One region of the Desulfocicer niacini genome, then DNA from elsewhere that is predicted to be linked to it. Evidence: riboswitches for the same ligand, from Rfam matches in the RefSeq annotation. Region 1 holds a riboswitch; each other region holds the start of a gene.
What was found. A riboswitch is a leader RNA that binds a small molecule or an ion and turns the genes downstream of it on or off. The one in region 1 is predicted to bind cobalamin.
Positions count from the first base shown of each region.

Region 2: it holds a riboswitch for cobalamin, as region 1 does, so the genes downstream of both, ACYQ2M_RS22435 (hypothetical protein) here and ACYQ2M_RS15695 (ABC transporter substrate-binding protein) in region 1, are expected to answer to the same signal.
Region 3: it holds a riboswitch for cobalamin, as region 1 does, so the genes downstream of both, ACYQ2M_RS16715 (TonB-dependent receptor plug domain-containing protein) here and ACYQ2M_RS15695 (ABC transporter substrate-binding protein) in region 1, are expected to answer to the same signal.

Region 1 covers NZ_BAAHYK010000028.1:54,104-61,532, forward strand. Annotated here, with positions in the region: gene ACYQ2M_RS15675 (Rieske (2Fe-2S) protein) at 297-695, shown strand; gene ACYQ2M_RS15680 (SGNH/GDSL hydrolase family protein) at 715-1,113, shown strand; gene ACYQ2M_RS15685 (hypothetical protein) at 1,231-2,283, opposite strand; gene ACYQ2M_RS15690 (DUF2284 domain-containing protein) at 2,678-3,301, opposite strand; cobalamin riboswitch at 3,612-3,796, shown strand; gene ACYQ2M_RS15695 (ABC transporter substrate-binding protein) at 4,196-5,137, shown strand; gene ACYQ2M_RS15700 (FecCD family ABC transporter permease) at 5,160-6,233, shown strand; gene ACYQ2M_RS15705 (ABC transporter ATP-binding protein) at 6,230-7,429, shown strand, end outside.
Region 2 covers NZ_BAAHYK010000063.1:10,843-18,271, reverse strand. Annotated here, with positions in the region: gene ACYQ2M_RS22460 (energy transducer TonB) at 1-741, opposite strand, end outside; gene ACYQ2M_RS22455 (ExbD/TolR family protein) at 750-1,169, opposite strand; gene ACYQ2M_RS22450 (MotA/TolQ/ExbB proton channel family protein) at 1,181-1,756, opposite strand; gene ACYQ2M_RS22445 (DUF3450 family protein) at 1,783-3,237, opposite strand; gene ACYQ2M_RS22440 (DUF3450 domain-containing protein) at 3,413-4,183, opposite strand; gene ACYQ2M_RS22435 (hypothetical protein) at 4,424-5,170, opposite strand; cobalamin riboswitch at 5,387-5,566, opposite strand; gene ACYQ2M_RS22430 (tetratricopeptide repeat protein) at 5,718-7,085, shown strand.
Region 3 covers NZ_BAAHYK010000032.1:572-8,000, reverse strand. Annotated here, with positions in the region: gene ACYQ2M_RS16725 (hypothetical protein) at 1-103, opposite strand, end outside; gene ccsA (cytochrome c biogenesis protein CcsA) at 100-846, opposite strand; cobalamin riboswitch at 1,090-1,267, opposite strand; cobalamin riboswitch at 1,629-1,884, shown strand; gene ACYQ2M_RS16715 (TonB-dependent receptor plug domain-containing protein) at 2,133-3,857, shown strand; gene ACYQ2M_RS16710 (acetate--CoA ligase family protein) at 4,193-6,448, shown strand; gene ACYQ2M_RS16705 (radical SAM protein) at 6,590-7,429, shown strand, end outside.

The sequences.
Region 1 (7,429 bases):
AAACGTGAACATCGAGTTTAAAGCAGATTTTAAACTCCTCCCCAAAGAGTCCCCCCTTCTGAATCTCTGATTCAGGAGGGGGTTGTTCATTTGGATTCAAGACTCAGGGCTTCTCTTGACGGGTTTTAGGGAGTCAGAGCAAATCAATTTACCTGCAAACCCAACTGAAAAATCGATATATCTAAGTCTCAAAAATATAAGTGGTAAATTGAAATCTTCTGACTCACTTACATAATTTCCTTTCGCTTCCTACAGGGTCAAACACTACTAAAGTCATTATTTAAGGACGTCAACTTATGGGTATATTTAAAAAAATTTTTGGCATTTGTGACACAAAACAACCTGCTAACCCGGATTCATGGAATTTTACAGAACCGATACTTGCCATTGACCTGGACCGGACACCGGAACTTGCCATCATTGGGGGGGCTGTACGCCTTGAGGGCAATGGGCTTTTACATCGGATTTTCGTGATCCGCGATGAAAACAATACTTTTCATGCATTTGAAAACAAATGTACACACATGGGTCGTCGTCTGAATCCGGGAGATAAACCGGGATCAGTCAAATGCTGCAGTGTGTCAGGATCTGTGTTTGATTTCTCAGGCAATCCTGTGGGCGGAGCTGCCAAACGCTCGCTAAAAACCTTTCCGATTCAACATAAAGATAATCACCTGGAGATTCATCTTGGATAACCCATACCACCGGAGGGATATGAACAAAATTAAATCACCCATGGGATATCGATATGCAGTAACATGCCTTGTCCCCATTCTTTGGGCAAAGGGCCTTTATGTTCGCCGGGTAACCCCAAGGCTTCCTGAACCCACCGGAGATCGTTGTGGCGTCAAAGGAAATGGGGAATCACTGCGCCTGCTCATAACAGGGGATTCGGCCGCCGCCGGGGTTGGTGCCGACAGCCAATCATCTGCGCTTTCCGGGCAACTTGTTTCCGCACTGGCACCTCACTTTCTTTTATCATGGGGTCTGATAGCCCGAACTGGATGCAAAATTTATGATGTAATAAAGCATCTTGAGTCAGCAGATCAGGAAAAATTTGACATGGCCGTTGTCTCGGTTGGTGTAAATGACGTAACCGGTGGTACCTCATGAAGACAATGGCAGGCCCTCCTTGATAATCTGTGTAATCTCTTAATGCTAAAATTTGGGGTGAAACATATTTTGCTGTTAAGCGTTCCTCCCATGCATTCATTTCCAGCGTTATTTTATTTAATATCTGCTGAATTGAACCGATTTTTTTTGGGTGGTTGAGTCAAGTATTTTTTTGCAGAACCTACAACTACTACACTCTTTTTCGCAATTTGCCAATGTGTCGACATCGTGCTTTGAAATCTTCTTGTTATCCACAAAAAAATGATCCGCCATCCACTTCATGGCGTCCAGGAGATCCAGGAGGTTCCCCTCATAGGATTTCTGAATATAAGCTGTGACAGTGTTTTGAAGAAAGTCTGTGCCAAGGGTACGGCCCGAAATTTTGATGGTATCAACCAGGTGGGAATAGTCGTCGATATCCTCCGGCCTGATGAACGGTGATTTGAACAGGCGCTCTGGATTGTTGAACAGTACTTTCATGCACCCCCACTCCCGGTTAATCTCATACCCCCGTTCCCGGACAAGCCCAGTGTTTGTTAACGAAATTTGGGCATCGTGGGCCGGCTTAAACGGGCAATGGTAGAGACATCCCTCGTTGGCGAGAAGTTCAAGTCTTAGACCTGGATACGCCTTCTTCAGTTGGGTCACAAGGACTTCAAGGGCTTTGGGGTTCCGGTTCAACGACCTGTCCAGAACAAGTTTTGACGGACGTTTGAATGCAGATTGATCAACGAGTTCCAGGTAGGCCCGGGCCTTGTCCATGGAGTCTATCATGCAGTTGATGCCAGGGACCGCCTCAAGTTTCCCAAGGAGGTCTCCGCCATGGCTTGAGAGGGCATTGAGAAGATAGGCATCACAAAAGATGATTCCGTCAAGGCTGGAGTGCTCCATAAGTATCTCAAGATTTTCCATGAGTCCGGTCAGAAACAGGGGGGCAAAGTAGAGATCGGGGGCCATGAACCGTGAGTTTAACAGGCAGTAGAGATGGGGAACCAAAAGCCCATTGAGCTGTTCGGCAAGCCTTTCCGTGGCAACCTGCTTGAACCTGATCCTTGAATCGAGCACATGCCCCTGGTGGAGTCCAAAGTAAACCGAATCGATCCGATCCCTGTGACGCCGTATAAAAAGGGCGTATGCCTTGTCCGGGATATAGGGAATGTCAAATTTCATAACAGGCTCCTGTATTGATTAACGATCCTGGGTGGGGCCGTGCATGGGGAATTGGCCAGATATTTACATTGCCGACCCGAATGTTTAGCCATTTGTATGTCCATTATATTGTGATCAACTTCTCGTCATCTTTTAGTATTTGAGTTAAAGTGAGGCCATGATAAATTACTTCAATATCAATATGTGAAAACGCCTCTATTCCTTTGAGCAGTTGGTGCCATGGCTCAAATATCAGGATATCATTCAGGGTTGTCTCAATTTACTTTTGCTGTTTTTTAAGTTCTTCCATTGAAGCTTTAAGCGTGAGATTGTCTTTTGTAGCCCCTAAGCTTTGCGTTTTAAGGGGACTTTTAACAAAACCTACGGGTTTAAGATTCATTTCAGGTCAGCCGGTTCAACCGATCAGAAGGATCAGACCCGCCACCCAGCTGTTGTCATTTTTATACGGCAATTTTGATTTTTCCGCTTTTTGGCCCGACCATCCGGAAGACAGCATTAATTGGGTGACATCGATGCCAAAGCCCGACATGGATGGTCGAGCCGATTCCATGTGACGGCAGGGTTTGTTTTCTGTCACTACACAGCAGCTTTCCTGGTCCTCACAAAATAAATCTTTACATGATCCCCCTGCAAATGCTTTTGATTTTTTAAAACCTGTCGCTCTGGCTTTCTGCTCCACAGCTGCGACTATTTGGTGAAGCAATCGCATTACTCCTTTTCGTTCATCGGAAAACATGATCGACGTGGGTAATTCTATTTTTACGACAATGGAATATTGACTTTGGCTCTGCCATTCTCTGAATTCTGCAGGGCCTTCCACATGGGGAGGGCAGCTTGAGGAGCGACCATAATTCGGGCAGGTATACTCTCCGTTACACAGCTTCGCCAGATTTTCTTTTACCAGAATTTCTTTGGAGGATATGGCGGTGCAGGCACTTGCCCCAAGTTTGATGGCTTCTTGTTGCAAGTGCTCCCATGGCTGTTTTGATATCGGGTTTAGTTTTGTTTTTGTATCCAAAATACGTTTGATTCCTTTGCGGCTTAAATGAGTTAGACTTTCTGCTGGGCCATGATGTTACGCATTCAAAATCCTGGGCTTGGTCATGACCTGACCCCATCCCTATGTGGCCCATGTTGTGACCAAGCCCAAAATGCTCAATGTTGTGAGTTAATGTCAAGCAAATATTAACGTCAAATTTTCAACAGTTATGGATTCTGAAAAGGGCAAGTTTTTTTACGACCTGTTCCTTACCAGAATTTTTTTGGAGGATATGACGGAGCAGGCATTTGTCCAGTTTTTATGATTGACATTTAAGATTTTACAAACTATTAACTATCACTGATCAGGTGCAGGAAGCTGCATAATAGGGAATCCGGTTTAAATCCGGAACGGGCCCGCCGCTGTGATTGGGGACGAACACTGCATAATGTCACTGTCCATATGATGGACGGGAAGGCGCAGTCAGTAGATTGATCCAAGAGTCAGAAGACCTACCTGGACAACCATAGGGATGCTGCGTACGGCAATGCCGGCACCTGTTTGATTCTGAGGATAGAAAAAGGGACAGCCTTGGATCGTTTTTTATAAACGATTCAGGGCTTTTTTTGTTTTGGGCCTCTTTAAATAAGCATCAATGGAGTGACTGGCAAATATTAACAAAGGTATGTTACTGATTTCAATGCGTTTTGGCACAACTGCTGAAGATACAAATATGGAGGTAAAATGAAAAAGGCTCTTTTTGTTTTTTTATGTTGTTTTTTACTTACACTATTTTGTGGGTGCTCGCAGGATATAACCTCTGAAAGTAAACTCAAAAAAAATGAAGATGCCGGTTTTATGAGTATCGGTAGTTTCTCCATAACCCGGTTTGATAATGGCATTAGTAGAGTGAGGGATGGTGCCGGAAGACAGATGACGCTTGTACCACGGGGTATGCCGGTGCCCGATGGCGTTGATTCAGCTGAACTTGTTAGAACACCTGTCAAAAGGGTTGTTGCCTATGGGGCCTTTGATATTGCCATTTTAAAGGCTTTGGGCGTGCTTGAGGATAGTCTGGTGGGGGTTTTGATCAAAAAAGAAGACTGGACGATTCCCGAAGTGGTGCAGGGTATGGAGGACAACAAGATTACCTATCTGGGGGATTATAATGCCCTTGATTTCGAACGACTACGAAAGCTTAACCCGGAACTGGTGCTGACATGGGACATGTCCATTATCCCGATGATGGCGGAGATGAAGGTGCCGGTTGCCGTTACCACCACACCAACGGCCATGTGTTTATCTGCCAGGATGAAGTTTGTTCGATTCCTGGCTCCGTTCTTCAATAAGGAAAAGGAGGCGGATGCTTATTTTAATAAGGTTTCAGGGGCATTGGATCAGATCCGTATGGATACGGCCAATGCCGGGGTTAAACCCAAGGTAATGTGGGGGGATATTTACGAGAAAAGAGTGCTTGTGGAACCGGGAAACGCATGGGTGGGACAGCTTGTGGAGTTGGCATTAAGCGATTACCAGTTTGAGGATGTATTTGGTAAATCCTGTATTGAAATTTCCCTTGAGCGTTTTTTGTATTCAGGTCAGGATGCGGATATCTTTTTTACCTATCGCACACCGGACAGCGGTGCCACATCAAAGGCGTCTCTTGCCAGGGCCAATCCGCTGCTGGCCAATATTAAGCCGCTAAAAACCGGGCGGGTCTACTCTCCGTTACCCCACTATAAACACTCCGGTGATAAACTGGATGAGATATTAATCGATATTGCGGCTATCCTTCATCCGGAAAGCTATCCTGGATACAAGATTCAATATTTCAGGCTGTTACCTGAGAATGATCCGATTGCCTATTCCAAATAGACACACAAAAAAGGAATGCTATATGACTACTCCGATTACTTCATCCGCGCTTGCTCCATCCACTGATTATACAATCCATCGTCAACTTATGTGGCGGCGGCGGACGATCAGTTATATTTTTTTCGGACTGGTTTTGCTCTTGATTCTGGCAGCTAATATCATGAAGGGCTCCGTGGATATCCGATTTTCAGAACTATGGACCATTCTTGCCAGCCACGATATTGAAAGCGTCAACGGGTTCATTATATGGAAAATCAGATTACCCCGGGCCATTTCCGCAGCCCTTGGGGGTGGATATCTCGCCATTGCAGGGCTTTTGCTCCAGGTTTATTTCCGAAATCCAATTGTGGGGCCGTTTATCTTGGGGATTTCATCCGGGGCAACACTCACGGTTTCCTTTGTTATGTTGACATCTCTGACACTTGGAATGACGGCGTTAAATCCATTTATGGCCACCCTGGCCGCCTTTGTCGGGGCCTATGGAGTGATGTTGGTGGTCATCAGCATTGCCGGGCGGGTGAAAAATGCCGTTACCCTGCTGATCGTGGGCTTGATGATGGGGTATTTGTGCCACGCTGTCACTTCCATACTGGTGGCCTTTGCGGAAAAAGAAAAAATCAAAGGGTTTGTGTTGTGGCAGCTGGGCAGCTTTTCCGGATTCAGGTGGAGTGAAATTGAGATATTGATTCTGGGAGGCGGATTAATTTGTGTTCTGGTGTATGCCCTGTCCAAACCCCTGAACGCTTTTCTCCTGGGAGAGGATTATGCAGCATCCATGGGGGTGAATATCAAGGTATTCCGACTTTTGATTCTTCTGTCTTCATGTGCCCTGGCCGGCATGATTACAGCCATGGCCGGACCCGTGGCATTTGTGGGGCTTGCTGTACCGCACATGGTGCGCCTGGCATTTGGCACCTCGGATAACAAAATTCTTGTGCCGGGTTGCCTTCTGGTGGGGGCGGTGGTTACCAGTTTGTGCGATTTTATTGCGCGGATGATTTTTTCTCCTGTGGAACTGCCCATTTCAGCGATCACTGCCTTTTTTGGTGCCCCCATTGTTATCAGCTTGCTAATGAAACGAAAGGTGGTGTTATGATGAAATCCAAATCGGTGTTAAAAACTGAAAATTTGTCCGTAGGATATCCTGGAAAAACGGTTCTTGAATCGGTGAATCTGGATTTTTATAGTGGCGAATTCGTATCCCTTCTGGGGCCCAACGGGGTGGGAAAAAGTACACTGTTAAGGACCTTGTCACGTCTGTTATCCATACGCAAAGGGCGTGTGTTGGTCATGGGCAAATCCCTTGATACCATACCGGCTCCGGAACTTGCAAAGGTGATGTCGGTTGTGCTGACCCATAAAGCCGTCCCCCCCTTGTTCCAGGCCTACGATTTTGTTGCCATGGGGCGATATCCTCATACCCGTTGGACCGGTCGGCTTGATACAGAGGATGACCGGGTGGTGATGGATGCTCTGTCCATGGTCCGGGCCCAGGATCTCATACTAAGGGATATGTCAACCTTAAGTGATGGTGAGCGCCAAAAAATTCTCATCGCAAGGGCATTGGCCCAGGAGCCCGAGATTATCCTGCTGGACGAGCCCACCATGCACCTGGATTTAAAACATCGCATGGAGATCATGTCCATTCTTAAGGATATGTGTCGTAAAAAAGGGATCTGTGTGGTGGCATCACTGCATGATATTGAAGTGGCCTCCAGGGTATCGGACCGGGTGGCTTTGATTCAAAACAACACCATCGCCCGGTTTGGTCCCCCTGAAGATGTGCTTTTGGAGGACACGGTTTCCGATCTTTATGATTTTGGCGATGCCGGTTTCAGCCGCCTGTTGGGAAATATAGAATTCCGGGGGAGCATGGAAAAAGGCGCTGTTTTCGTCATTGGCGGCATGGGCAGTGCTTCTGTTTTGTATCGCCTGCTGTCTAAAAAGGGATATCGGGTTAAAACAGGGGTGCTGTTTAAAAATGACGTGGATTACCATGTGGCAAAATCATTGAACATTAATCCCCTTATCGAAAACACTTTGCAACCCGTATCTGATCACAGTATCAAATCGGCACTCAGTGCACTTCAAGAGTGCGACGCCGTGGTGGATGCCGGTTTTGAGGCCGCAGATTTGAACAGGGGGAATTTAACCTTGATTGATTCGGCTAAACAACTGGGCAAACCCGTATTTCGTTTGAATGGAACCCCAAGCAACGGGATAATGCGGCCGGAAATTTCCATGGATATGACAGCGAGTACCGAATCTGCTCTTGTCGGTTTGATAGATCGG
Region 2 (7,429 bases), on a different contig from region 1:
TCGAATGGTGGTCTCTGCCAGTGTGTCCACAGGAATGCCCTCCACGGTGCCGGGTTTGAATTTCCATTGGGAGATGCAGTTGATGACGCTTTTGTCAAATACATTTTCCGGTTCTGCTTCAAGGATGGTGGGTTGTTCTACCCTGCCCTGGGTGTTTACCCGGAATTTTACTTTTACCCATCCTTCAATGCCCCGTCTCATGGCCCGCATGGGGTACATGGGTGGAATTTTGGCAATGGGCGTGAGGGGGTTGTCCAGTTCTCCCATTTCATAGATTCCCTTTAATGTGGGGGCCGCCATGGAAAAATGTTCCATGGGTGGCATGGTGAGACTGGTGGGGGTGGCAGGCAGTTTCGGGTTCAGCTGAAAGGGAAGGCGGGGCTTTAACTGCATGGGTTTTTGCTTTACCACCCGGGTAGGTGTGGTGGTTTTTATCCGCTTGGGTTCCTGTTTGGGTTTGGGTTTCTTAAGCTCTTTTTTCCGAGGGGGTGTTTCCCTGTGTTTTACCCGGATTACCTGAATAGGCTTAATATCCTCAAGCGCTTCTTGATCCTGGGGGATTAAATGGATGAGACCGGGCATGAGACCAAACAAGGTGATATTTAAAATGGCCGACAATACTATGGCAAGGCTCCAACCCATGAAAGATTTCAATCTGGATTTCCCGATATTTTTTTTATCGGTAAAGAGGGATGATGCCCGGGTGGTGGTGTTGGTTTCCGTAAGAGGGGTTGCTTTCATGAAAAAGCCTATTGCCCCCGGGGCAGGCTGGCTGCCAGGGCTACGTTTTCCGCCCCGGCCAGCTTGCAGTTATCCATTACGTTGATCACAAGACCGGTGAGGCTTTCCTTGTCTGCCACAATGACCACTGCTGCCTCCGGGTTTTCAGCCAGGGCTCGTTCCACATTGGCCCGAACGGCCCTGGGGTCAATTTCTCGTTTGTCCATGTGTACGGTATTGTCTTTTGTAACGCCGATGAGGATGGTGGTGCCGGTTTTACTGACAGCGGTGCTGGCTGCCGGGCGGGATATGTCCACCCCGGTCTCTTTGACAAAACTGGTGGTCACCAGAAAGAAGATTAATAAAATAAAAACCATGTCAATAAGCGGGGCAATGTTGAGTTCCAGATTGCCTTTTTTGCCCCGTCGGGCCGCTGTGATGTTCAGCATGGGTTATTTCCTTACAAAAAGCGTCTCAGGTACATGCCTGTGGCTGAGATGCGGTGTTTCAGGTTATTGGCCCGCCGTTTGAGAAAGCCGCTCATGTATAATCCGGGGATGGAGACCAGAAGGCCCGTCTGGGTGGTGATAAGGGCCACGGAGATGCCACCAGCCATGGCCTTTGCATTGCCCGTACCAAAGACTGTGATTACGTCAAAGGTGGCCATCATGCCCACCACGGTGCCAAGCAGTCCCAGAAGAGGGGCCACACCGGATAAGACACCAATAAGGGCAAGATGGCGATCCATTTCCGATGTCAGCCGAAGAACGGTTTCATCAAGGATAAATCCGTCCAGATCACGGTCTCCGGTTCTTTGACTTAGAAATTCCCGGACCAGGAGAGAGTTAGCTCCCTGGTACTTTTTATGGGGCATCTGGTTTTTTTGTATTAATTGTCCGGCTTCAATGCGGGGAATATTTTTGATGAACAGTTTGCGCATCACATAGACCCGGTTGATGATGAGCATCCACATGATAAAAGATACCAGGAGAATGGGATACATCACCTCGCCGCCGGAGCGGATATAACTTTCCATGTGAAATAGAAATTGGTCCACGACGTTTATTCCCTGCAGGTGTTTCGGGATTTAAAAACCATATTAACAAAGGATACAGACTTCTCTTCCATTTTACCGATTTCCATTTCCACCCGCCGGTTTAAAAGGGTGTGGAAAAACATGATGGGGATGGCCACGGAAAGGCCCAGCATGGTTGTCACCAATGCTTCTGAAATACCTCCAGACATCATTCTTGGATCACCGGTACCGTAATAGGTTATCACATGGAAGGTGTTGATCATGCCTGTGACGGTGCCCAAAAGCCCCAGAAGGGGTGCGATGGCCGCCAGCATTCCCAAAGTGGAAAGAAAACGTTCAATGCGGGGAATTTCGTTTAATATGGCCTCCTGCAGCGCATTTTCCATGTCCACCCGTTCCCGGTCTTTAAATTCCAGTGCTGTCAGCAATACTTTGGGGATCAGTTTTTTGCGTTTGGATTCCAGCAGCGCACGGCACTCCTCCCATTGATTTGTATCCACCAGGCGCTGTATCTTTAGCATGAAGGTATCGGCATTCATCCGTTTGCTCAGTAGAAAAAAGACCCGTTCCATTAGGATGATGAGGGCCAGCGCCAGAATAGCCACAAGGGGCCACACGATGGGGCCTCCCTTGGGAATTTGTTCCCACAGGTTTAGTTGGTGGGTGAGTTGCCGGAGTGCTCCGCCCTTGGAGATATCCATGACAACATCGCCTGTTGTTTTGTCCATGTAATCTTTGATATTGCGGGCCATCCAGGCATCAGGCAGTCTGGAAAGAGCAAAAAACCGACGGCTTTCATCCGAGTAAATGAGAAATCCGGTTTCATCGTCCAGGCTGTACATGCCGGTGAAATTGCCGATGATTAAAAGCGTGGCCTCCCTTTCTTTGCCCTGACGGTCCACAATAATACCTTTGGTCAGCTTTACCTCTCCTGAAGATTGTATTTCATTAAACAATAGAGATACCATGCGGCGGATGTCTTCCATGGATGGGAATTTTTCCTGGTTGATCAGGGGAGAAAGAAATAGATGACGGTCCGGGTCAAGGGCACTCTGGATGCTCTGGATGAGCATGCTTTCAAGATCCTTGGCGTTACTTCTGATAAATCCGGATAATTCCCGGTTAACTGCTTGGGTTTCGATGAGGGAGTCTTTGATCTTATCTGCGGCCGTCATGGTTTCTTCTATGCGTATTCTGATGGCGGCGTTGTCCTGTTCCAGGGTCTGGTTTTGCACCTTGATGTCCTCAATGGCGGCCAGTAAGCTTTCGCGGTCCTTGGTGATGTCTGCTTTCTTTTTTAAGGCTTCCTGCTTAGCCTTTTTTAATTCCAAGGCTGCCTGTTCCTGTAGGGCGTTTTTTTGCTGAATCAGGGTCATATGGGTCTGACGCATGTCCTGGGATATGGCCGGAGTGCTGGTGCAGCAGTATATCACAAGGGCAACCATCAATATTCGGCTGCAAAATAGGTTCAAGGTTTTCATTTTTTACTCCTTAATAACTGCCACGGGCAGATTATATTCTGATCTCGCTCTGCCCACAACGAAGCATGAAAGAATGTTAGGATGGCCTACTCTTTCTTTTAAACGACCAACTACAACTGAAAAAATAAACGGATGTATTACCCGGAACTCACAGCGTGCAGTATCATTTGTTTGTTCATCTGGCAAGTTGCCCGATGGGAAGGGAAATTATTTCCACTGTGCGTCGCTTGCTGCCCATTTCCACGGCGGCAATAACAGGCGAAAGATATTCCGCAGCAAGGGGTGTCCATTGGTTTTCTGCTACATTGAATACTCCGGCTGTTTTATGGTCCAGGGTAAGGGCAAACAGCGATATTCTGCCAAGTCGAAAAATATCTGCAAGTACCTCATTGCCGGAGAGTGAAATTTTGTCCTGGGTTACCTCAATGGTGTTACCGTATTCGGCTTCCACGAAAAGGGTCTCCATCACTTTACGGTATTTTTCGGCTATGGAGATTTCAATATCTTCCATGATGGCGGCAAGCTTCTGCAGGCGGTTTTTCCGCTCTTCGCTGAGGAATGGGGGATCATTGGAGACCAATGCATTGAGGGAGCTCTGTACCTCCTGTAAAAAGGGAAGCATTTCCCTTTGAATTTTTTCATGGGCGTTTTTTTCTGATTTTAGATTTTCCAGAAGCGTGTTGTGAGCGTTTTCTTCCTTGGTGAGTGCCTTATGGGTTTCCTTTAACAGGACGTTCTGCTCTTTGAGTTGCTCATAGGTGATGAGCAGGCCCGCCTTCTCTTTTTCCCATTGATCTTGTTTTTTCTGCGTGTTCTGACGGGTGACAATGGAATTGTCCACTTTCTTTTTGACGGATTCAGCTGTTTGGGAGCTGAAAGCCGTGGATGTGGACAGCAGCACAAGTAGAATGCTTATGGAAATGGTCCGTTGTAGTAATAAAATCATTAATGTGTCCTGTCTGTATGGTTCTGTGTGTTTTTGTTATTCATCTGCCCATTTGTCAGGAAGGATAAGAATGCGGGGCTAAATTTAAACTCCGGGCAACTCTTTCCCCGGGGAAAATGTCATGGGTTTCTTTATACCCATGCTGACGGATTCATGCAAGCCCTTTTGGAGAGACCTCTGTTATGCTCTCCGGCTTTTATGTTCCCCGGTCTGGATTTAACCTTAGCCTTGATTTGTATGTCACGGAGTACATGGACGTTTGATCTTTGGATTGAAAGGGTTAAAAATGCTGATGGGGGCATTGGAATCAAATTCCAATGCCCCAGAAACGCAGTCATCAGCTACATCGAGGAGAAAACAACGGCACTTCCGGTCATATTGTTTAAAAAAAATGATAATTTTCCAAAACAGTGTGCCAAAAGCTATGGTCCGAACGGCCGGTATTCCGTTCTTCGCCGTTTTATGTGATATCAGGGAAGGCATCGGACCCATGTCACTAAATCCGATGTCCCTGTTGTCACCTGAAGGAAAGAGGAAAAAATGAAAGTGATCCAAAAGGCACCGGGATATTTGATTTGTAACCAGATCCCTTATCAACCCGACTGAACCAATGAATTTCATGGCGTCAGCCATTTTTTGGAAAGGGATCGCATCTGTTAGCTTTTTGACAAACGCGCCCGCAACGCGATCCCGGTGCCTTTTGGAAATCGTATATACGTTGATGTTTTGAATATCTTTACAACGGATTGTGTCTGATCTGTGTGGATGTTGGACTGAAATATTATGGAGGCAGGAAAGAAACCGTGGGCAGGAACAGAAAAGATCATGTATGCATTGGTGGCGGGCAGCCGTGATGGCCCCCTTGATCCGATCTTTACGGAAAAGGCGCATACTGTTTGGGTAAGCCGATTTTTCACATGCAAGATGTTTTTTACGGTGTGCCATATAAACAAGATCCCATAAATACAAAAAATCCACAGATTCCAATTCTCAATCCGTGGATTTCCCTTTTTTATCCATGGGATATTCGGGTATCTGCATTCCCATGCAGCACTCACCCTGAGACAATTTTTTAATACAGTCTGTGATTTACTGATACGTCATGGATAGATCTTGATCATGCATCAATACGCTATCCGAATTATTTTCACTACAACTGTACCGACGGAAGATTTTTGTGTTTGATATCTTCCAGTGCCGGATTGTCTTTATCTTCACCAGGCAGGTCTTCTGACTTTCGGATCATTCTATTGACTGCGTCTTCCCGGAATTAATATCCAGTGACATTAATGCAGCGTTCGTCCCCGATTACAGCGGTGGGCCCGCTCCCGATTTTCACGGGATTCCCTATTGAGCAACAGCACCTGATAAAACTGATTTGCAAATTACAAAGTAAAAATAAGAATGTCAAGGGGAAAAAATATTTTTGGGGTATGGCTCTGTGTTGCCGGTTCCGGTTTGTTTGAATAATGATTTCGTGATATGGAGGAGGTTATGAGCAAGCCCATTAATTTTCAACTGATGTGGAACTGAAATGATAAATGAACATGTGATGCCCCGTAACCCCAAAAAATACTCAATGCTGGACAAGCGCACCAAAGAAGATCTCGAATATATTTTCAAGAAAGCGTCGTCAGCCCACAGGCAAGGCAGGTTTGCACAGGCAGAAAAAGGCTATCGGAAAGTATTGAAAAAAAGGCCGGACTGGGGGCGGGCGCTGAATGCACTTGGAACCTTGTTTCTTGATCGGAATCAGGTGGATAGGGCGGAAAAAATATTTGAACAGGCAGTACGGCTTACACCTCCCCATTTATCCGCATGTTATAATCTGGGCAGGATGAAACAGATTGCAAATGATCACAGGGCAGCCGTACCAATATATAAAATTATGCTCAATGAACAGCCTGACATTGGCGAAGCATGGAATAATTTGGGGGTGGCATACCGGGAAACCGGGCAGCCGGATGGTGCCATTTCCTGTTTTCGCAAGGCTGTGATGTTTGCCCCTGAGATGGCAGAGGCCTGGAACAACCTTGGCGTGGCCCAGGATGAGTCGAATCTCATTGGGGACGCATTAAATTCATATAAAAAGGCCATTGAGATACAGCCCCATTATGCTTCAGCCCACTTGAACCTCGGCATTTCTCTTCAAAAACAAGAACGATTCAGGGAGGCGGAGAAACATTACAACAAGGTGCTTGAAATTCAGCCGGATAATAAGGCGGCAATATTCATGCGTCAAAGCATGGGCCTTTCAAAAGCACCGGATGCAGCTCCCGTGGAGCATGTGCGCAGTATCTTTGATAGGTGTGCCGAAAATTTTGAGAAGATTCTGGTGAAGGATCTTGAATACAAAACCCCTGAACGTCTCTTTGAGCTTGTGCAGCCGCATTTGACTGAAAAAATGAATATTCTGGATCTTGGCTGCGGTACCGGGCTGGGCGCTGGGCTCTATAAACCCTTTGCAAAAACCATTACAGGCGTTGATGTGTCGTCCAAAATGCTTGAAAAGGCAGCTGAAAAGAAAATTTACAGTCGGCTGGAAATTTTTGACATACTTCAGGAGTGGAATTTTCCCCGGAAATTTGATCTGATTTACAGTTCTGATGTCTTTGTATATTTCGGTACTCTGGATGCCATCATTAACTCCGCATCTTTATGCCTTGTTGATGATGGAATTCTTGCATTTTCAGTGGAACTGCTGGAGGATAATAGTCTGGAGTATCAGCTTTTTCCCAGTGGCCGTTATGCTCATTCCCAAGCCTATATTAAAAAATGTCTGAATCGGCATGGATTTCAATTAATAGAAAATACCGAAGCAGGTATCAGAAAACAATCCGGTAAGCATGTTAAAGGGTTATTGATTGCCGCAGTAAAGCATTCTTTGACACAGACCTCTTGATGTTCAAGGGGGTTTCTTATCGACTTGTCCGTCCGATGTTATCCGATCCAATATCGCATAATGTGCATCTTGAATTTTTTTAACCGTACCTCATATGAGTTCTGTGTGTGTGGAAGTGGGCGGGTCTTAAAATTGGTATGTGGTGTCATGGCGTACCTGGGGAAAAACCCGCCATACCAGTGCTGTGTTTTTTAGTATGTATCTCCTGATGTTTAAGAAACAGTGAAATATGGGGGACAGGCCACGTTTTTTTGAGATCATCGTGATCTGCCCCCATTCGCACCCTTCGGCCTGATTTTTGTGTTGTTTTAGTAAAAAATGGAACGATATTTTTGTTTCCGGCA
Region 3 (7,429 bases), on a different contig from region 1:
GTGGGGAATATCCGGCAAACAGGTCCACCATCATTAAAGCGATGATGACCAGGGTAAGGTTAATATGGCCCCAGAAATGCCAAATGCGGTGGTGTATTTTCAAAAGAATCCTCCCGGTAATCTAAATATGCCAAGTTCCGGCAGGCAGGTGGTGAAAAAAGTGCCAAATGCTCCTGCCAGAGCCAGGATGGCCCTGGGCCTGGGTCCATGCAATTGGGTTAGGTGAAGGTGAAGAAACAGGATATAATAGAGCCACATCGCCATGGTGCTTGTCAAAATGGGATCATCCCATATCACGGGGGAACCCCATCCCAGATAAGACCATATGGCACCGGAAAAAATGGACAATGTCCAGAAAAAAAATCCCCACATGGCAATGTGGATCATTTTTTTTGTGTCGGTTGAATCTTTTTGTCCGGTTAAGATCAAGAATGCAGTGACACCGGTCATTAAAAACAGGGCTTTTCCCATTACACCAAAGAGAAAGAAAAGATGCGAAAACGGCGTTTTAAACTGTAAAAATGGAAGATAGTAGTCATTGGGAAATAATAATGCCGTTGCCGCCAGACAGGATACCAATAATGGTTGAACCAGGTGGCCTTTCCGGGATAAAAGAGGGCGGATGTATAACAGGCCAACAATGCAGGGAATGAAATAGGAACCCTGGTAAAGGGGAAGCAGCGGGAAGGAAATGTAGTATCGTATTACCAGGGAGAGGGCATTACACAGACACCCCATGATCAAAAAGAGGACAGCACCGGTCTTGTAACGGCAGCTGATGAAAAACAGGCTGACGAAGTAACACATGGTTGCTGCCAGAAAACAGTCCTTAATTAATTCAGACATGATGATGTGCTCATGGCTCCCATTAATACAAAAAATCCACGAATATCAATCCGTGGATTTCCCTTTTTTATCCATGGAACCCATGGGGATAGCAGCACTCCCATGCGGCATTTCCCTGAAACAGTTTCATTGACCCCTTAAGATCCAATGATTGCCGATTAAAAATTTCATAATCCCTGTGTCATGCAATGGAGACTATCCATGGGATGAAGCCCATGAATTTAACGGCATATCGCAAAAACTGTTTTTTTTGTTTGCCAGGCAGGTCTTCTGACTTTCGGATCATTCTACTGACTGCGCCTTCCCGGAAGTATTTTCCAGTGACATATTGCAGCGTTCGTCCTCGATTACAGCGGCGGGCCCGTTTCCGAATTTCACGGAATTCCCTTTTGAGTAAAACACCTGAAAACTAATGCTTTGTCTACAAACCAATAACAAAAAAGTCAAGGATAAAAAAACTTTTCCGGAGCTGCTTCAAGGTCCGAGGGGAAACAATTTATGATATGTTTTATTGTTTTGAAGGGTGTGGGTACTTAACAATAAATATATTGACTAATTTAAAAAATAGTGATTAAGGTTACTCCCGAAATCGTCTGGGTGCTTTTGCAAGCATAGGAAATTCAATGATTACCCTGCCATGGAGGGTAAATATTCGGTCCGCGCCCCATCGTTATCTGTTTTGGTCTGCTAACATAGACTTAGTATGTTACGCAACTTTCAACAGGTGAATATGAGGCTCGACCCAAACATTTACATGACTAAGCCGAATATTTACCATGGATGCATGGTGTTTTTATCTGGATTTTTGAACAGGAAACCCCGTTAAAATCGGGGACGGGCCCGCCGCTGTAATCCTTCTTTCCCATGGCGTTGACAGGGAAAAGCGTTTTTGGCATGGAGTGCCACTGCCCAAGGTTTTATGCGTTTTTTTTGATGTGTCTGAAATTATTTCAGGTATGAAAACGAATAAAACATCGGGTGGGAAGGCTGCTGAAGCGTAAGGAAAGTCAGAAGACCTGCCCAGACAAATGACGCTATTTCTCGTGGACAAAGAAATGGCGCAATAATCCCGCCGGATAAAAATGGGAAATCCCGGATTGTTGTTACGATTTGGGGGTTTGCCTGTTTTCGTGGTTTTTCTCACTTCCCCATATATGATTGAATGCCTGGCAATAGTGTTGTTGTTTTTTTTGATCCGCCACCATCAATCTCCGTAAATTTTACTTATTGTCCTTATAATTCTTTTAATAATTCTTTTAATTTTTTGTGAAGGGCGGGGAGGTGACATGGTGGGGAAATATCTTTGTGTGGTGGTTACTGTGGTAATGGTGTTGTTTTTTTATCAATTTGTGCCTGTTTCTATTGCATTGGATAGCACTGATGCCATTATCATTACGGCCCGGGACATTGAAGCCATGAACGTGAACACCATGTCCGATATATTAAACAGAGTGCCGGGTGTCAGGGCAGGGGATTCATCCGTTTCCATACATGGATCATCCAAGGTGAAGGTCTATGTAAATGGGAAACCACTTAACGATCCCACAGCCACCCACGGCGGTGTTTGCTGGGATATGGTGGTGCTGGATCACATTGAAAAAATTGAAATTTATAAAGGCAAGGGCGGTGTGTCCCACGGAAGTGATGCTGCAGGCGGCGTGATTCTCATTTCCACACGCAAGATCGCTAAATTTAAAGGGGCCGTTAAGACCCATGCGGGCAACAAAGGAGCATTTAACGCCAAAACAAACGCGACCAGCATTCTTGGACAACTGGGCATGGGGATCTCGGCGGAGTATAACACCAATGACGGATATAAGACGAATAATGATAAAGAGACCCATAGACTGGGGGGGCGACTTGAGTATTCCCCCCGGGAAGACATGGGCTTTATTGTTACCGCCGACTACATGAACGATGAACGCGGTTTGAGCGGATTACCCGACTTTCCCACTCCTTTTTCCCGCAAGGAGACGGATATTGCTATTTTTTCTCTATTTTCTTCATTTAAGTCCTTGACCGGAAAAACCTATCTCAGCCAGGGAGAGAAGCATAATACCGATATCAGCAAAAACTTGGATAAGACCATTGAAGTAAGAAAACTGGGCCAGGATATTAATTACGCCTTTCAATTAAATGAACAAAACAGCTTGAATTTTGGGGGTGCGTGTGAGCTGGGAACGGCAGTGGGATCAGATTTTTCCAGGAAACGTGAGTCCTCTTTTTCAGCGTTTTCCACCTGGTCCAGGGGGCTTGAATTTCTGCCGATGACCCTTTCAATGGGGCTTCGCGGCAGTTATAACTCGGAGTTTGATAATGCAGTAAATCCAGAAATAAAACTGATTTATAAAAAAGACAGGTATCAAATTTCTGCATCCTATGGCCGGGTTAATAATACCCCTTCCTTTTATCATAGATACAATGAAACCTCCTCGACCATCCCCAACCCTGATTTGACCATGGAAACTGCAAATAATTATGAGTTGGGATTCTCCATGGAAATGTCTCCATCATTTTCTTCTCATTTGACTTTGTTTTATAATCAACTAAAAGATAAAATTAGCTATGTTCGTGATGACGCAGGGATTGGACAATATCAGAATGTGGGGGAGGCGACCTACAAAGGGGTGGATTTTGGGATAAATTGTAATTCCTGGAAATGGCTGGGCATCAACGCATCATACACCTATCTTGAAGCAAAAGATGAAAATACAGGCTTGTGGCTCACAGCCAAGCCTGCCCATCGGGTTGATGTGAATTTTAATGTGACACCTATTGAAAAATTGTTTTTCAATTTGAATGTGCTTTACGCATCAAAGTGCTACACTAATAAAGCCAATACAAAAAGTGCTCCGCAATATCTCATTGCAAACATACGTGGAGAATATTTTTTTAAAAAATTCAGTCTTTTTTCCGAAATTGAAAATATTGCGGATACCACCTATTATTACGTGGATGGATTGCTGGCACCTCCCCTTTTGTGGATTGTGGGGCTGGAATATAAATTTTAATCAAGGTGCCTGCCCTCCTGTCATGCGCATATTCGACCGGATAATGTCGCTCTCGGAGAATTTAAGTCTTTTTGGGCTTGGTTCTAAGTTGGCCCACTTTGGCCAGCACCCATCAGATAATAGCCGTTGAGTATTTTGGATTTTATCATAATATCTATTTGCTAACTGTTTGGTGCATATCCAGTGGGCGAAGTTAGGACCAAGCCCTTCTTTTTTTGTCTTCTGTTAAAATTAATGATACAAAGAGTATTACTTATGGGTATACGTGCCGGGTAGAGATATCCCTCAATTGAGTCAGATCTGAGTTTTGTTAACCGCTTCGAACAGGAATTGCAATGACCACCAATCCGCTGCATTATTTGATGAATCCGTCTTCCATTGCCACCTTTGGCGCAAGCAATAATTTTATGAAAATGGGCACCATGCAGGCCTTGAGCATGATCAAGGATGGCTATAAGGGAAAGATCTTTCCCGTACACCCAGAGGAAAAACAGGTTTTAGGGAGAAAGGCGTATGCCAGTGTGGCAGACTTGCCTGAAACCCCGGATCTGGCTTTTCTGGTGGTTCCCGCAAGCCAGGTTATTCCCATTCTGAAGGCCTTAGGACAGAAGGGCACAAAGAGTGCCATCATCGTTACTGCAGGATTCGGTGAAACCGGCAGGGATGGCCAGAAGCTTCAGGACAGGCTCAACGAAATATGTGAGCAGTACGGCATCCGGTTTCTGGGTCCCAATTGCATGGGCATCATCAACAGCGATATTTCACTGAACACCACCATTGCCCCCTATCCCCGTGCCAAAGGTGCATTGGGATTGGCCTCCCAGAGCGGTACCTACGTGTCCCAGACCATCTCATATCTGGGAAAGCGGGGTATCAGATTCAGCAAGGCCGTCAGTGTGGGGAACAGCGCCAGCATTGATATCATCGACGTCCTCGAATACCTGGGGCAGGACGAGCAGACCCGGGCCATTGCACTTTACATCGAGAGCGTCAAAGACGTCAGGCGGTTTGTTGAGGTGGCCCGCAGGATTACTCCCCATAAGCCCGTGGTGGCCCAGTATGTGGGTGGCTCCGGTGCCGGGGCACGTTCGGCACTTAGCCATACGGGTTCCATGGCAGCACCTGATCATCTTTACGAGGGAATGTTCCGGCAGGCAGGGGTTATCCGGGTTCACTCCATTGAGGCGCTTTACGGATATGGAAATATGCTCGCCCTTCAGCCAGGGCTTGAGGGGCCACGTATCGGTATTTTGACCAATTCGGGTGGGCCCGGCTCGGCCATGGCCAATGAACTGGAAAAGGCGGGTCTATCCGTTCCCCAATTTTCACAGGAGCTTCAATCCAGGATCCGGCCCCTGATATACGGCCATGCTCCCTGCAATAATCCCGTGGATATGACCTTTCATCTGGATATTGATATTTTAACCCATGAGATTCCCTCCATAATTTTTGAAAGCGGAGAGGTGGATGGCCTTGTTATCCACGGTGCCATACGCAAAGGTTACCTGGCGGAAATATATGAACATGTGAAAGAGCATTTTGACAACGCCCCTGTTGAAGAAACCTTTTTAAAGGAATCTCCCCCCATTTCGCAGAAGACCCTTACCCTGGTGGCCGACCATGGGAAACCTGTGGGCCTTTCCAGTTTTTATGACCGGGATGATGATTATACAGCTGCTTATCAGGATCATGGGGTGCCTGTGTTCGACTCGCCGGAAAAGACTGCCGGTGCCATGGTGGTCCTTTACAAGCATTTTAAGGTGAGACAGCGTCTCCCCTGGCATCCTCCGACGATTCCCGTTCCATCTGCCGGAGCCTGTGAGCTGATCCAGCGCTGTCTTTCCGGAGGGCAGGGAAATCTGGACGAATATGATTCCAAACAGTTCCTGAAATCCTGGGGCCTGTCCGTGAATGAGGAGGTCCTGGTGCAGACCAGAGACGAGGCTGTGGCCGCCGCAAAAAGCATGGATTTTCCCTTGGTATTAAAAGCCTGTGCCCCTGAAATTCTCCATAAAAGCGGCAAGGGTCTTGTGGTGTTGAATGTTAATTCAACGGATGAAGTTGCCCAGGCCTATGATCGTATACAGGCGGCCCGGATGCAGGCGGTTGAGACATCGGAGACCGGAATGCAGGAAGTGATTGGGGACCAGGAGATCGGAGAACAGAAGGATGGGCGACAAAAGGTCCGGAGCAGTGACGTGTCTGTACTGGTCAGTCGGATGGTCAGGGGAGATCGGGAGTTTGTGGCCGGTATTGTGGATTGCAAGGACTTTGGTCCTTCGATTATGTTCGGACTTGGGGGGATTTTTACCGAAGCTTTGAACGATGCGGTATTCAGGCCTGCCCCGGTGAGTGTTGCAGATGCAGAAGAAATGATCCGGGAGATTCGGGCGGAAAAACTGCTCGGCCCTGTCAGGGGAATGCCGGCCGTGGATACTCAATCCCTGGCCAAAATGCTCTCCCGGTTGAGTTTGATTCCCCTGGCCCATCCTGAAATCCGGGAAATAGACATCAATCCCCTTATTGTGGAAGGGGCAGCACCGGTTGCCGTGGATGCCTTGGTGGTGTTAAGTAAGGCATCCATCATATGATCTTAAAAGTAGGTTACACTTTTTTGAAAGTTTATCCCCCAAATGGGGATATGGCTCTGTAAAGTGTAAAGCAGAAATGAAGCAAGCCGAAAGTATTTATTTAACCTTTGCAGTATCTATGAACACCAGAGGAAGTATTCTATGAAACGATCAGAGATGTACTATGCAGAGCCGATTTATCGACCACCCAGTGAACATTCCTCACTTCTTATACAGGCAACCGTAGGCTGTTCGGCTGCAGCAGCTGGAAAATGCCACTTCTGTAATTCAAATATTTTTAAGAAAATGTATCCTGAGAAGCGGTTCAGAATACGTCCGACAGATGAGATTCTGGAGGATATCACCATAGCCGGCAACCTATATGGTCCTCGGGTGGAGAAGATATTTTTTCTTGATTCCAATGCCATGATTATGAAGACTCAAGAACTATTGACGATTACCCGGAAATGCTATGCGCTTTTTCCCATGCTGAAGCAGGTCGCCTGTTATAGTTGCGCTGGCGATATTTTAAGAAAAAGTCCCCGGGAATTAATTGAGTTGCGGGAGGCGGGTCTCAACTTGGTCTATATTGGCCTTGAAAGCGGAGATCAGAAAATTTTGGACCTTATTAATAAAGGAACAACCGTTGTAAAACAGATAGACGCCGTGCTCAAGGCCAAGCAAGCGGGGTTGCGTACCTCTGTTTCTGTTATTTTAGGCCTTGGAGGGCAAGCCTTTTCAGAACAGCATGCCATAAAAACGGGTGAGGCGGTTACCGCTATGAACCCTGACTATCTGGCCGCGTTGACTCTTATGATCGATCCGGGCACTGTTCTTGACGAAATGGTCAAGAAAAAGACATTTAAACCTATAACAGATCCTCTTGTTTTTTTAAAAGAGCTGCAGCTTATTATTTTAAATACGAATGCGCCCGGACCGGTGGTATTTCGATCCAACCATGTCTCAAATTATCTTCAACTACGTGGTAATCTTCCTGCGGAT